Regions from separate parts of the Klebsiella sp. PK18 genome, predicted to be linked through region 1. Evidence: predicted binding sites of a transcription regulator. Region 1 holds the regulator's gene; each other region holds the start of a gene.
The links. Region 1 encodes LexA, which represses DNA repair genes until DNA is damaged. Its sites were predicted from a motif close to TNCTGTATGTACATACAGNA; they were not measured.
Positions count from the first base shown of each region.

Region 1 (2,273 bases):
CATCAGTACCGCATTGACCGCCACAATGTCGCTGCCCAGACGCGCGCCGTACACGGTCAGCGCGCCAAAGCACAGCTGTAGCAGCAGGGAACGCAGCATGATGTCCCGATTCAACGCCAGCAGACGGCGCAGATCCCCGCGCCAGGCGTTTTTCAGCATTGCCAGCGACACGCCGCGCAGCGTCAGCACCCGCTTCGCCATCATCAGGCCAATAATGAGAGTGGCGTACTCCGCGGTGACCGTGGCCAGCGCCGCCCCCTGGACGTTCATCCGCAGGCCCATCACCAGCCACAGGTCGAGCACAATATTGAGCAGATTACCGACCACCAGCAGAATCACCGGCGCCCGGGCGTACTGGACTCCCAGCAGCCAGCCGAGCAGCACCAGATTGGCCAGCGAGGCGGGGGCGCTGAGCCAGCGGATTTCGAGAAACCGTCTCGCCTGCTCAAGCACCGCCTCACTGCCGCCGACAATATGCAGAGCGAGGTTAATCAGCGGCAGGCGAAACAGGATGATGAGAACCCCGGCGCCCAGCGCCAGAGTCAGCGGCTGCACCAGCGCCCGCGCCAGTCGCAGCGGATCTTTGGCACCCCAGGCCTGAGCGGTGAGCCCGGTGGTGCTCATGCGCAAAAACAGCAGCAGCATGAAGAGGAAACTGGTAGCCGTCGCCCCAACCGCGACGCCGCCGAGGTATACCGGGCTGTCAAGGTGGCCGATCACCGCGGTATCCACCAGCCCCAGCAGCGGGACGGTGATATTGGAGAAAATCATCGGGATCGCAAGGCGCCACAGCGCTTTATCGGCAGCGTTGAGCAGCATGTTCGGAGACCTGATTGAGGACAAACGTCGCAGCGTCATGCATCAGATGACGCTGCGCAGGGGCAGGCGTTACATCCATTCTCCATTACGGATCACGCCAACGGCCAGACCCTCAATGGTAAAACTCTGCTGACGCAGATCGACAACGATAGGGGTAAATTCGCTGTTTTCCGGCAACAGTTCGACGACGTTACCCTGCTTTTTCAGGCGCTTCACCGTCACTTCGTCGTCAATGCGCGCTACCACCACCTGGCCGTTACGCACGTCCTGGGTTTTGTGGACCGCCAGTAGATCGCCATCAAGGATACCGATGTCTTTCATCGACATGCCGCTGACGCGCAGCAGGAAATCCGCGTTGGGTTTAAACATCGACGGGTCGACCTGATAGTGCCCCTCAATGTGCTGCTGCGCCAGCAGCGGCTCGCCGGCGGCGACGCGGCCGATCAGCGGCAGGCCATGTTCTTCTTCCGTCAGCAGGCGGATACCGCGAGAAGCACCGGAGACGATCTCGATCGCGCCTTTACGCGCCAGCGCTTTCAGGTGTTCTTCCGCCGCGTTTGGGGAACGGAACCCCAAGCGCTGAGCAATTTCCGCACGCGTCGGCGGCATGCCCGTCTGGCTGATATGATCCCGAATGAGATCAAACACCTCTTGCTGCCTGGTCGTTAACGCTTTCATTCCGCCCCCTGGGTGTATATACAGTTATGCTGTGAGTATATACAGCTACCGGTGATTTTGGAACCACATGGCACACAAAAATCGGCAGATTGTTTATATTTTGCGAGGCTTAGCGAAGAACGTTAATGATAATGGCTCCACAGCAGCGTTCCCCAGGTGATCAGTGCGATGATAATCGCCAGCAGGACCGCCGCCGATCCCATGTCTTTGGCGCGCCCTGAAAGCTCATGATATTCCGAGCCTATACGATCCACGACCGCCTCAATCGCGCTGTTGAGAATTTCGACTATCATCACTAGCAGGACCGACCCAATCAGCAATACGCGGGTGATGGCGTCGACGTCCAGCCAGCAGGCTATCGCGACGGCCACGATGGCGGCGATACCTTCCTGACGAAACGCGGCCTCGTTGATCCACGCTGCGCGAAATCCTTTCCAGGAGTAACCTGCCGCCTTAATGATTCGGGTTAACCCGGTGGTATTATTGGCCATCACAAAACCTTTTTACGTAAATGACGTCGATGAGTGTACGCGTTTGCCGCGTGGTAACGGAAATTTTGCCCACTTTCTGTTATTCTTGCCGCGCATTTGCATGATTAACCAGAGGCTTCACATCGTTTATGTCCGGCTGGCAACGAATTTACTATAAATTACTGAATTTACCATTACGGGTGCTGGTAAAAAGCAAGTCTATTCCGGCAGAGCCTGCCCAGGAATTAGGACTCGATACCTCGCGTCCGGTCATGTACGTCCTGCCCTATAATTCCAAGGCGGACC
Region 1 is NZ_CM173493.1:5,278,185-5,280,457, forward strand. Features, by position in the region: gene dinF (MATE family efflux transporter DinF) at 1-819, opposite strand, end outside; gene lexA (transcriptional repressor LexA) at 889-1,497, opposite strand; gene AC3EMD_RS25860 (diacylglycerol kinase) at 1,620-1,988, opposite strand; gene plsB (glycerol-3-phosphate 1-O-acyltransferase PlsB) at 2,117-2,273, shown strand, end outside.

Region 2 (2,273 bases), 740 kb from region 1:
TGAGGCCGCTTTCGCGGCCTTTTTAGCCGTTGACTCCCTTACTGCCAGCTTTTCGCCTGTGCCGGAGAATCCACCATCACCCCGTCGGCACCCAGCTCCTTCGCCGTGCGGTAGTCTTCCGCACTGTTGATGCCGAAGAAAATAATGTGCGCTTTGCCCTGTGAGCGGAAGCAATCCATCGCCTCTTTATCCCAGGTGAGCGTTGCCGGGGAGATCCCTTCGCCAAGGGTAAACTTCTCCACCACCTCCACCTTGCGCTTCAGCTCCAGCCCATACCACTGCTCGCCCTCGTGCTGGCTGCTCAGCTGACACTGGTGGCTGAGTGAAATAGTCGCAAGTTTAGTGCGAGTCTCGCTGCGGGTGACGAAGCGGGGAATAGCCGATGGCAGGGCGGCGATATAGCGGTCATCGGTGGAATAGACCCGCACGCGATCGAGGCTGTCGGTGGCTTTTAACACTGCCAGCAGGCGTTCGCCCATCACCGCCGGATCGGTATCTGGAGATTTGATATCGATATAGAAAAAAGTGTGCGGCCACTGTTGCAGCACGCTTTGCAGGGTCGGGATCGTGGCCTGCTTACCGCGCCACGGGTGGCTGTCATCCCCCCATTTCCAGCCGGCGTCGACTTTCGCCAGCTCGGCGGCGGTTAAGCTGGAGACCTTACCCTCGGCGTTGGTCAGGGCGGAGAGATCGCTTGAACGGTAGAGTACCGGTACGCCGTCGCGGCTTAACTGCACCGTGACCCAGATGGCCTCAGCGTGGTTCTCCAGCGCCAGTTTAATGGCCGGCAGGGTATTTTCCGGCGCATCGCCGGTACCGCCGCGGTGGGCAATCAGCTGTGGGTTAGCTAAAGCGCTGCTGGCGGCCAGCAGGCAAAGGGCGGTGAGTCGTTTCTTCATGATTGTATCTTTCAGATTAGTTGATTAACTTTATGAAAGTAAACATGATTTATTGCACTTTTATGTTGTCAGCGTTTTTTTGACCACCGCAGTAAAAAAAGCATCAAACTGGCGCGCAGTTTTTGCTATGCTGTATGGGTATACAGTATTGAGTCTGACGATGCGTAAAATTATCCATGTCGATATGGACTGTTTCTTTGCGGCGGTGGAGATGCGCGACAACCCGGCGTTGCGCGATATTCCCCTCGCGATAGGCGGCAGTCGGGTACAGCGTGGCGTGATTAGTACCGCGAACTATCCTGCGCGTAAGTTTGGCGTGCGCAGCGCCATGCCGACGGCAACGGCGCTCAAGCTGTGCCCGCATCTCACGCTGCTTCCCGGCCGCTTCGATGCCTACAAAGAAGCCTCGAATCATATCCGCGAAATTTTCTCCCGCTATACCTCGCGCATTGAGCCGCTGTCGCTGGATGAAGCCTACCTTGACGTCAGCGACAGCGTGCATTGTCACGGGTCGGCCACCCTGATAGCTCAGGAGATCCGCCAGACCATCGAACGGGAGCTGCGCCTCACCGCTTCGGCGGGCGTGGCGCCGGTGAAGTTTCTCGCTAAAATCGCTTCCGATATGAATAAACCCAACGGCCAGTTCGTTATCGCTCCCCATCAGGTGGCAGAGTTTGTGCGGGCGCTGCCGCTGGCGAAAATACCCGGTGTCGGAAAGGTGTCGGCGGCGAAGCTGGAAAATATGGGCCTGCGTACCTGTGGCGATGTGCAGAACAGCGATCTGGCCATGCTGCTCAAGCGCTTCGGTAAATTCGGCCGTATTCTGTGGGAGCGCAGCCACGGGATTGATGAGCGGGAAATCCATAACGATCGGCAACGTAAATCGGTGGGCGTGGAGCGGACGTTAGCGGAAGATATCCACGAATGGTCAGCGTGCGAAGCGATTATCGAAAATCTCTATCCCGAACTGGAGCGGCGGCTGGCGAAGGTTAAACCGGACCTGCTGATCGCCCGCCAGGGGATTAAACTGAAATTTAATGATTTCCAGCTGACCACTCAGGAGCACGTCTGGCCGCGGCTGAACAAAGAGGATCTGATTGCCACCGCCCACAAAGCCTGGGATGAGCGCCGCGGCGGACGGGGCGTGCGTCTGGTTGGGCTCCATGTGACGCTGCTCGATCCGCAGCTGGAAAGGCAGCTTTTATTAGGGATTTAACCATGCATATTCGTGCTTACCACGACAGCGATTTGCCATTGCTCTGCCAGATCTTTCTGCGCGCGGTGCAGGAAACGGCGAGCCGGGACTATACCCCGGCGCAGATTGCGGCCTGGGCACAGGTGGATGAGATGCGCTGGCGACAAAAGCTGGCTGAC
Region 2 is NZ_CM173493.1:4,538,625-4,540,897, reverse strand. Features, by position in the region: gene AC3EMD_RS22410 (glycerophosphodiester phosphodiesterase family protein) at 39-899, opposite strand; gene dinB (DNA polymerase IV) at 1,060-2,115, shown strand; gene AC3EMD_RS22400 (GNAT family N-acetyltransferase) at 2,118-2,273, shown strand, end outside.
Region 2: the regulator LexA is predicted to act here: its motif matches at 1,028-1,047, upstream of dinB (DNA polymerase IV).

Region 3 (2,273 bases), 1.5 Mb from region 1:
CACTCTCCCGGGCGTAGTTCAAGATCGACATTCCACAGCGAGTGCTGATTACCGTAAAAATGATTTACTGCCTGTAAATTCAACATGGACGTTTTCTCCTTATCCTGGCGTCAGGGCGACAGAAAGATGCTGCAAAACTCTTGCCAGGAAAAAGAACGCTCGGAAAAAACCGCGAAACGCCGACACCATCGGGCATAGTCAGCGCGGGCGCTGCACTTTTCCGGTGCCCGACGCTAAAGGGTGGTGCAAAAAGCAGCAAAAATCGAGCGGCTTTAAACGGATAGTTATCAAAAATAGTTCGATAAAAATTTTTCGCCGCACGGTTTACAGCGAAAGTCGATTTGCGCCGGGCGGCGGCGGTCTTGGGCTGCAGACAGTTATCCACTATTCCTGTGGATAACCTTGTGTATTAGAGTTAGAAAACCTGCGGTAAGCTAGAGCGTACGCGGCCTGCGGCTGAATTGGCGCGAAAGGCGTCTTTTCGTTAAAGTACTTAAATATCAGCGTGTTATATAAAATCAATGGGTGTAAGAAAAGCGTCATCTACTGCCATAAAACTTTCACCCGTCCGCTTGACAAATGTTAAAAGGTAAAAATTTCTGGGGATAACCCTGCCGGCCGGAGGATTATTCCACCCGGTGCGCGTTTTATGCGCACCATGGCGCCGAAATAAGCCGTTTACTGACGCTATCATAGTGATGTACTGTTTAAATATCCAGTATAATTTGTTGGCAAAAAATGGCCCGGAGGGTAGAATTAAACACCGGCCGCTAAATCCATCTTCAGGTTTTGATCAATGAGTAAATCGTTTGTTCTGCATTCCGCCTTTCGCCCCTCCGGAGACCAACCGGAAGCCATCCGCCGCCTGGAAGAGGGGCTGGAGGATGGGCTCGCGCATCAAACGCTGCTGGGGGTCACCGGCTCCGGTAAAACCTTCACCATCGCCAACGTGATTGCCGACCTGCAGCGGCCGACGATGGTGCTGGCGCCAAACAAAACCCTGGCGGCCCAGCTCTACGGCGAGATGAAAGAGTTTTTCCCGGAGAATGCCGTCGAGTATTTCGTCTCCTACTACGATTACTATCAGCCGGAAGCCTACGTCCCCAGCTCAGATACCTTCATTGAGAAGGACGCCTCGGTAAACGAACATATCGAGCAGATGCGCTTGTCGGCGACCAAAGCGCTGCTCGAGCGGCGCGACGTGGTGGTGGTGGCGTCAGTCTCGGCTATCTACGGCCTCGGCGACCCGGACCTGTACCTGAAGATGATGCTGCACCTGACGGTCGGGATGCTGATTGACCAGCGCGCTATCCTGCGCCGTCTGGCCGAACTGCAGTATACCCGCAACGATCAGGCCTTCCAGCGCGGCACCTTTCGCGTGCGCGGCGAGGTGATCGACGTCTTCCCGGCGGAATCCGACGATATCGCGCTGCGCATTGAGCTGTTTGATGAAGAGGTCGAGCGCCTGTCGCTGTTCGACCCGCTCACCGGCCACGTGGAATCGACGGTGCCGCGCTACACCATTTATCCCAAGACCCACTACGTGACGCCGCGGGAACGCATCGTCCAGGCGATGGAAGAGATCAAGCTGGAGCTGGCGGAGCGGCGCAAGGTTCTGCTGGCCAACAACAAGCTTCTGGAAGAGCAGCGCTTAACCCAGCGTACCCAGTTCGACCTCGAAATGATGAACGAGCTGGGCTACTGCTCGGGCATTGAAAACTACTCGCGCTTCCTTTCCGGTCGCGGGCCCGGCGAGCCGCCGCCCACTCTGTTTGACTATCTGCCGGCAGACGGTCTGCTGGTGATAGACGAATCCCACGTTACGGTGCCGCAGATCGGCGGTATGTACCGGGGCGACCGGGCGCGCAAAGAGACGCTGGTGGAGTACGGTTTCCGCCTGCCGTCGGCGCTGGATAACCGGCCGATGAAGTTTGAAGAATTTGAAGCGCTGGCCCCGCAAACCATCTACGTCTCGGCAACCCCCGGCGCCTACGAGCTGGATAAATCCGGCGGCGAAGTGGTGGATCAGGTGGTGCGGCCGACCGGTCTGCTTGACCCGATCATCGAAGTGCGGCCGGTAGCCACCCAGGTAGACGATCTGTTGTCAGAGATCCGCCTGCGCACGGCCATCAACGAGCGCGTGCTGGTGACCACCCTCACTAAGCGGATGGCGGAGGATTTAACCGAGTATCTTGAGGAGCACGGCGAGCGGGTGCGCTATCTGCACTCGGATATCGACACCGTCGAGCGTATGGAGATTATCCGCGACCTGC
Region 3 is NZ_CM173493.1:3,804,968-3,807,240, reverse strand. Features, by position in the region: gene AC3EMD_RS18585 (ABC transporter ATP-binding protein) at 1-86, opposite strand, end outside; partial or broken gene AC3EMD_RS18580 (hypothetical protein) at 176-385, opposite strand; gene uvrB (excinuclease ABC subunit UvrB) at 797-2,273, shown strand, end outside.
Region 3: the regulator LexA is predicted to act here: its motif matches at 702-721, upstream of uvrB (excinuclease ABC subunit UvrB).